One region of the Desulfosporosinus sp. BICA1-9 genome, then DNA from elsewhere that is predicted to be linked to it. Evidence: riboswitches for the same ligand, from Rfam matches in the RefSeq annotation. Region 1 holds a riboswitch; the other holds the start of a gene.
The links. A riboswitch is a leader RNA that binds a small molecule or an ion and turns the genes downstream of it on or off. The one in region 1 is predicted to bind lysine.
Positions count from the first base shown of each region.

Region 1 (4,208 bases):
TTTACCGTAAGAGGCCGCTCGATGATCTCGTAGGCGGTTTTGAAGATAGTATCGGCGGCTTCGAGGTGTGCTTGTAACAAAATCTCCTGCTTGCTCTTATAGTAATTTCAGATCTATACTTCATCAGATATAGTCGTCTTAATTCATCAAAGCCAGAATCCGGTTCTCTCAATAACACAGCAACTTCATTTAAAACTATCACTTGAGCAGATGGAATGTTTTTTACCTCCATGCTGGAATCCGAGGTAACCGGTGGTTGTTCCCAATAAACATGCTCATTGCCTAATACGGAAGCTAAATCATGGCAGAGTACACTGAGAATGGGATGTGCTCCCCACCATTCCGGAACACCATAACTAGAAGGATTTAATTTATCGTCCTTATACCGGAGCCATACATCTCCAGAAAACTCAAACTGTTCCGGAGAGAAGTCCACCATTTTCCTATCCGGATCAACAAGCAGCCAGCGCTGTTCAGGTTCATGCCAAACTTCGCAGATCACATGATAGATATGATGCTCCGGGTAAAGTTATTTGGTGAAACCATAACGAACCCGGACCGGGATACCCCGGTTCTTCAAAATAGAGGCAAGCAGGATCGAATGATACCTGCATGACAAAATTAACCGTTCTTCCGGTTTGCGGTTATAAACCAGGCCTGCCGAATTATAGCTGAGCAAGCCGTTCAAAATCGATTCTACAGTGGGATACTTCTCATCTTCATTTTTTCTTTCCGGCGGCATTTGCTGACGATAAAGCGGCAAATCAGCAATAGGATGAATTAACTGGGATTTAATGAATTGGCAAAGCTCCTCGAGAGAATCAGAAATTCCTGCATACATTTTTTCCTTCGAACCTGGATCGGTATAGAATCCGTAGCGTTTATAAAATTCCAACATTAACCTCTCTCCTTGTTTTTACTCACCAAAAATTAAATTGCAAAAACAAATACACTAAAACAGATAATTGGAATTTAAAAACAAATTCCATAGTTAAAGACAATAAGATTGCCCTCCATTTTAAAATTGTGCAAATTTGAACTTTTATAGCTTTCTACAAAATTTAACCAATTCCTTTAGAAGGCTAAATATTTTCTCATAAAGATGCTGTAAGATTTACTTTTCGGTAACGGAGGATATATCAAGGCCTATTAGAGCAGTTATGAAAACATGGTGATTCTCCTTTCATGTTGAAAATAGCTAATGACGGAAGCTATTGATAGTGTTTTTTTCGATTTCGTGTGTCAAGACAGACGATCGTCGCATTACAGATAAACACTCACCTTTTTACTCAAAAAGGTGAGTGTTTATTTAGGGGCTGGGATAGACTTAACAAGGAAGTGTATTGACTGGCATCAGTTGATGGATAAAGGCTATTAACCTTTAATTTGGCGGTATAAATCATCTAGAAAAGCTTTTTCTTTTTCGATAGCATCGACCAAAGGTAGTCTAACTCCGCCAGCCTTAATCCCGTGATACTTTAACAGGTATTTGATCGGTACAGGGTTTGTGGTAACGAAAATTCCCTTGAACATGGGAAGAAGCTTCAAATGCCATTTCAAAGCCGTTTGAGTATCCCCCGCAAACCACGCGTCGAGCATGCTTCTCATTTCGTCACCAATGACGTGTCCTGCAACGCTGATGATACCAGTGCAGCCCAAAGCCAGCATCGGCAAAGTTTGAGAGTCATCGCCGCTATACATGGCAAAGTTCTCAGGCAGAATGCGTTTAAGTTCGCTGACCTGATCCATCATTCCGCACGCTTCCTTAAGTGCTGTTATGTTGGGAATTTCGCTGAGTCTGAGCACAGTTTCCGGGAGCATATTGACGGAAGATCTACTCGGGATATTGTAAAGCATTAGTGGTAGCGGGGTCGCAGCGGCTATTTTACGGAAATGCTGATATAAACCCTCTTGTGACGGTTTGTTATAATAGGGTACGACCGCCATCAGCCCGTCTACTCCGACTGCTGCAGCTTTTTTGGCTAACGTTACACTTGCCTCAGTCGTATTTGAGCCTATTCCGGCAATTACGACAGCCCGTGATCCAACGGTCTCTTTAACCACCTTGAATAATTCGATTTTTTCTTCAGTTGAAATTGTCGGAGACTCCCCAGTTGTCCCTGCGACGACAATACCATCATTCCCATGTTCAACCAAGTGTAAAGCTAAATGCTTTGCTTCTTCATAATCAACCTCTAAACACTCATTCATGGGTGTGACCATAGCAGTTAGAATTCTTCCAAATGACATATTCCCACTCCTTACTTCTTATTACTCTTAATATAATTTTGCTTTATTAGAGCGTCTAACTTATCAGCTTAGGTTTTATCAGTATCCAGCCAGATTAGTTCTATTTAAGGACAACCCCCACCAACTACGATACGTTTGCCATGATAACCTCCATACTATGTGTTAATTTTTGTTACAAAACATAAAAAACAAGGCGTAGATTAAACTAACGCCTTGTTTTAAACAAAATTAAATAATTAAAAAAATTAATAATTAAATAATGCACACAAAACGATAGCTCTTCACCGAAAAACGGTGACAATTCAAGGACTCTTAATCCGGGAACCAGGCATGGATTTAAGAGAAATCCACCCTTCGGAGCCATCCCCTTTCGCTAAGGATCAAAGGTTTCTCTCCAACCTCATCTTAGCTACTCTTGTTTGACCCACCTCTATCTTCTGTTATTCAACTAGTTTGATTATAGCGAAAATCAGCATGATGTGCAATCGTTTATTTATTTAATTTGGTGTATACTTCCAATAGATCATTATCCTATTCAGTAGGATCAGCGATACACTAACTCCTAAACTAAAGACCAGCTTCTTGTACTTGTGGAACCTGATACAATATTATAAAGGTAATCTACCCCTTGCTTAAAGGGATATTTCTCAAATTACTCCTGATGATCTGTCGTAAGTCAAGAAAAATGCTAATACAGTTATAAACCCTTAGATCACAAAGGGATGGGTCTGGAATGAAGTAGAACCAGAAGTACCTTCTTTGTATTCTCATTCTAGAAAAATTAAGACTATCAGGAAGGCCATGATTTATTAGATAAAGGGGGTCCAAGATTGAAGTATACATCCGTTAAAGTTGCTAAATTTATAAGACGGCCAAATAGATTTATTGCTCATGTGATAGTTGACAATAAGGAAGAAATTGTTCATGTTAAAAATACGGGACGGTGCAGAGAAATACTACAGGAAGGAACTACGGTGATTTTGGAAGAAGCAAAAACCTCGATGCGGAAGACAAAGTACTCAATTATAGCCGCATATAAAGGAGATGTCCTGATCAATATCGATTCACAAATCCCCAATATGGTTGTATATCATGGTATAAAGGAGGGGAAAATCAAGGAAATTCCTTATGTTACAAAGCTGTCCAAAGAGATTGTATACGGTAATTCAAGATTTGATTTGTACTTTGAAACTAAAGATCAGAAAGGGTTTATAGAAGTAAAAGGAGTAACACTTGAAACCGAAGGTATTGCCATGTTCCCAGATGCTCCTACTCAGAGGGGCTGTAAGCATATTTATGAAATGATCAAAGCTGTTGAAGAAGGGTATGCAGGTTTCATTTTCTTTCTCATCCAGATGAAGGGCATAAAATATTTTACACCTTATGAGTTAAGGGATCCGGACTTTGCTAAGGCGCTGAAGCTTGCAATTGAAAAAGGAGTGACGGTCCTGGCCTATGATTCTATAGTCTATGAAGACGAGATAACCATAGGAACTCCGGTAGAAGTTCGTTATTGATAAACGAAACATTATTTATTAAAATTCATACTACAACCGAGCAATTGAATATTGGTCCTTATTCCCTCGTCCCAACTGCATCCTATTTCAACTTAAAGGCAAGAATATCTCCACCCGTACCCCACGCTTACTTCGATTTGTTGCGGATATCCTCCCCCCGTGTTGATCAAGGATACGGTGCACAACGGATAATTCAACTTCCACACGAGATAAAAGTGGCTGAGGATTAAATCCTCGGCCACTTTTATTGTCTAAACGAAAACCACCTGCTATGCAGGTGGTTCCAAAAAGCTTTAGCTATGAGTAGCGTTTACGGGTGAGCCAGTAGAAAAGAACAAGAAAAAATAGCCCCACAACCCCTTTAGGGGTAGTTCGGGGCGGAGTGCGGTTGGCGGAACTTTCAGTAAGCCTTTAGGCTCAGCCTGTACCCAGCCCTTATAG
Region 1 is NZ_JUEE01000199.1:13,811-18,018, forward strand. Features, by position in the region: gene JL57_RS35455 (hypothetical protein) at 2-502, opposite strand; gene JL57_RS35460 (hypothetical protein) at 530-898, opposite strand; gene dapA (4-hydroxy-tetrahydrodipicolinate synthase) at 1,375-2,250, opposite strand; lysine riboswitch at 2,517-2,691, opposite strand; gene sfsA (DNA/RNA nuclease SfsA) at 3,081-3,767, shown strand.

Region 2 (4,208 bases), on a different contig from region 1:
GGGCAGATACAATTGTAATTACAGGTGGAATTGGGCCCTGCCGCTTTGGATATTATGGGGAAGTGGAACGACAGATTTTGCGGGATGCCGGATACGACTATGAAGTAGTCACCCTTGAACCCCCTAATGGAAGCTTACTTGGACTGGCGAAGCGCATCCGTTACTTAGCGGGAACCAAGAACTCATGGACTAAAATTCTACGGACTTTGAGATTTACCTATTTGAAAAGTGTCGCGTTAGATCGAGTCGAAGATTTGATTCATGCAGCACGCCCTAGGCTCCCCTCTTCTTTGAGCACAGAAAGGCTTTATGAAGAAGCCAAGAGTCGATTAGGGCAAACGATGTCTGAAAAAGGAATTTTTGAGACCGTTCATTGGCTACAAGAGAGCATTCGTGAACGCCAAGCGAAGAGGGTTTTCTTCGATAATGGATACGATAAACCACTGCGAATTGGAATTGTCGGAGAGATATACACGATTCTTGATCCGTATTCCTCCATAGGTATCGAGGAAGAGCTTGGTCGATTAGGCGTGGAAGTTGATCGTTCAATCTATCTTTCGGGGTGGGTGGGGAGTCATATCTTTCAAGGTCTAGCTCCGGGATACCGGTCAATAAAATCTTATCCAAAGCATGCTAAACCCTATTTGCCTCATTTTGTAGGGGGACATGGTCGAGAAACAGTGGGAGCTGCAGTGAAGTTCGCTCGGGAAGGCTTTGATGGAATCATTCAGATTTTTCCGTTATCTTGTATGCCTGAAATTGTGGCTGCAAGCATTTTACCTAAAGTTCAAGAAGCCTACAAGATACCTATCATGACGCTAATTGTTGATGAACATACCGGTCAGGCGGGAATACAAACCCGTTTGGAGGCATTTGTTGACCTTCTGGAAAGACCGCGCTTGCTGCAAGGAACTCAACAAACAAGAGAGGAAGTGTTAGGCGTTGGGGGAAGATAAATTCTTTCTAGGTGTTGACGTTGGGTCAGTAAGTACTAACATGGTCTTGCTGCGCCCAGACAATACTTTGCAAGAGGCACTTTATCTAAGAACACAAGGACGCCCTATGCAAACGATCCAAGAGGGAATCAAACTCTTGAGATCTCGAATCCAGAATTCTACAGAAATCATCGGAGTGGGAGCTACAGGAAGTGCGCGTCAGCTAGCGGCAACGTTACTGGGTGCTGACGTCGTAAAGAATGAAATTACTGCTCATGCTGTAGCAGCTTCAAGGGTTAATCCTGAAGTGCAAACCATCCTTGAAATCGGCGGTCAGGATTCGAAAATCATTATCCTGCGAGATGGAGTGGTTTCTGATTTCGCCATGAATACCGTGTGTGCAGCTGGAACAGGCTCGTTTCTCGACCAGCAAGCGGCCAGGCTGGGTATTCCCATTGAAGAGTTTGGACCACTAGCCCTCCAATCAAAAAACCCAGTTCAGATTGCTGGGCGCTGCTCTGTCTTTGCGGAATCTGATATGATTCATAAACAACAGTTAGGGCACTCGCTGCCAGATATTTTAGCGGGACTCTGTATGGCGATGGTCAGGAACTACCTGAATAACGTAGGTAAAAATAAAGACATTAAAGGACCGATCTTCTTTCAAGGAGGGGTGGCCGCCAACCCCGGAATACGTAAAGCCTTTGAAGAAGAATTAGGGCAATCAATTATTGTACCAGAACATTTTGGGGTCATGGGCGCCTTAGGTGCTGCCTTCTTAGCGCAAGAAAAAGCTCTAAGTCGACCAGAAAGTCAAACTGGCTTTCGCGGGTTACAGCTTGCTGATACACAATTTCAAGCTAAGAGTTTTGAGTGTTCTGGGTGCGCAAACCGTTGTGAGGTAGTTGAAATTATGCAAGAGGGAGTGAGCTTAGCAAGGTGGGGAGATCGATGTGGTAAGTGGTCTCTTACTGTCGAAGCTAGCAGTGACATTGGTTTAATTAATCAGCAAAGGGAACAACGAGGAGCATAAAAAATTGCTTAGAGATAATTGGAGTGCCTTACCCAAAGCTCTTAAAGTTTATAAAGAAGTTAAAGAAGATATTGATGTTTGTCGGAATTCCTGTTAAAATTAATGGATGGAAATTCATAATACCTCATCTCTTTGGGGGTGTGGTAGAGGCGCGGATGACAAGAGTACCATGAAGAAGGTTGCGAACACCGATGAATTCATGGGAAAGGGAAATTCGCCGAAGCCCAAAAAGGCGTGCTTTTTGGTGCTGGGTCTGTAGTAAAGAACTGCAGGACTGTCACACGATGCTTTTGATCTTATCATCGTGTGGAGAACTACTCACAACAGGAGAAGAGGGTCATTGTTCCGTGCATCTTGTATGGCAACAGAGGACCTCCTTCTGTTGCCATTTTTAATTGATGTAATAATTTATTTGAGAAACGGGAGGAAGAGAAAATGAGGCTGCACGGCACACAATTAATTAATGAACAGGGGCATCTTGAAATTGGCGGTTGTGATACAGTAGAATTAGCCAAACAATTTGGAACCCCTTTATATGTCATGGATGAAGCCCATATCCGGGATATTTGTCGCCAGTATTATAGTTCGTTTGTTGAAGGTTTAGATAATACAGAGGTCATTTATGCGTCTAAAGCATTTTCCACCTTGGCTATGTGTCGAATAATTGAGGAAGAAGGATTGGGGTTGGATGTTGTCTCAGGAGGAGAACTCTATACAGCCCTGCAAGCCAACTTTACAGCTGGACGCATTTATTTTCACGGAAATAATAAATCTCGAGAAGAATTGACCATGGCCATTAAAGCTGGTGTGGGACGAATTGTAGTGGATAACTTTTATGAGATGAGCGTGCTCAATGATTTAGCTGCAGAACTAAACCAACAAGTCAACATCCTTCTTCGTGTGACACCGGGGATCGAAGCCCATACCCATGAATACATTCAGACGGGTCAGATCGATTCAAAATTTGGTTTCACCTTATCCGACGGTACAGCTAATCGAGCCTTAGATTTAGCTTTATCCTCTTCTAACTTGGTGCTGAAAGGGCTTCATGCCCATATTGGATCGCAGATTTTCGAATTAGAATCTTTCCGGCATGAAGTTCAGGTCATGATTGAGTATATGGCAGCTATGCACATGCGTACTGGTTGTCTTCTCCAAGAGTTAAATCTTGGCGGAGGCTTTGGAATCTATTATGCCTCAGGAGATGATCCTGCTCAAATTGCAGATTATGCAAAAACAGTTCAGGATGCTCTAGAGGAAGCTTGTTTAAATCAGAGTTTTCCTCGTCCTAAAATTATTGTTGAACCAGGTCGTTCAATTGTGGGAACGGCTGGAACAACAATTTACACCATCGGATCCAGCAAAGAGATTCCTGGAATTCGGAAATATGTTGCCGTCGATGGAGGTATGGCCGACAACCCCAGACCTTCTCTTTATCAAGCTCGCTACGAAGCGGTTCTTGCCAATCGCGCCAATGAAGAGGCGGCTGAACTTGTTTCTATTACTGGAAAGTGTTGCGAGTCCGGAGACATGCTGATTTGGGATCTTGATTTGCCAAAAGTCCAGCCTAGTGATCTACTGGCTGTTTCGTCGACGGGTGCCTATAACTATTCCATGTCCTCGAATTACAATCGCCTTACAAGGCCTGAGGTAGTTCTGGTAAAGAACGGTCAAGCAGATGTGATTGTCAAACGTGAAACCTATTCAGACTTACTTCGAAATGATCGTTTGCCAGAGCGTTTGAAGTATCTGCAGATGGCAAGTCGATAGTTGTATAAAGAGGAAAGAGGACCCGTACGTGTTCAATTCACGCTACGGGTCCTCTTTTTGACAATAAATCAGATATGGCTTCGAACCTCGGACCTTAATTTTTGGGGACGTACTATGATTAGATCCAGAGCCACTAAAATAAGGGTTGCAATTAGAATAAGGGCTAACCCTTTAGAAGAGACCGTCGGTGCATAAGAATAGGCTGGCATTGAATAAGAGGAGAAGGTCAACTGTGGTGAATAATTCATAGGAGATGGAACGATGTATTGAGCTTGCGGTGAATAGGGCGAAGGATAGTAATAATAATTGCTTTCTAGTGGCGGGACATAGTTAGCAGCATAATTTGTTGGGGAGGAAAGCACGGTGTTTTGGTGGAAGAGGCCAGGATTTCTCAATACAGGAGTATAGGCACGGAAATTTCCGCGGGAATAGCCATGGTTCAATGATAGTCCCCCCCTTTTATCATCTAT
Region 2 is NZ_JUEE01000206.1:9,088-13,295, reverse strand. Features, by position in the region: gene JL57_RS25475 (acyl-CoA dehydratase activase-related protein) at 1-956, shown strand, start outside; gene JL57_RS25470 (acyl-CoA dehydratase activase) at 943-1,968, shown strand; lysine riboswitch at 2,105-2,293, shown strand; gene lysA (diaminopimelate decarboxylase) at 2,404-3,738, shown strand; gene JL57_RS25460 (hypothetical protein) at 3,807-4,181, opposite strand.
Region 2: linked by a shared signal. The riboswitch ahead of lysA (diaminopimelate decarboxylase) and the one ahead of dapA (4-hydroxy-tetrahydrodipicolinate synthase) in region 1 are both predicted to bind lysine.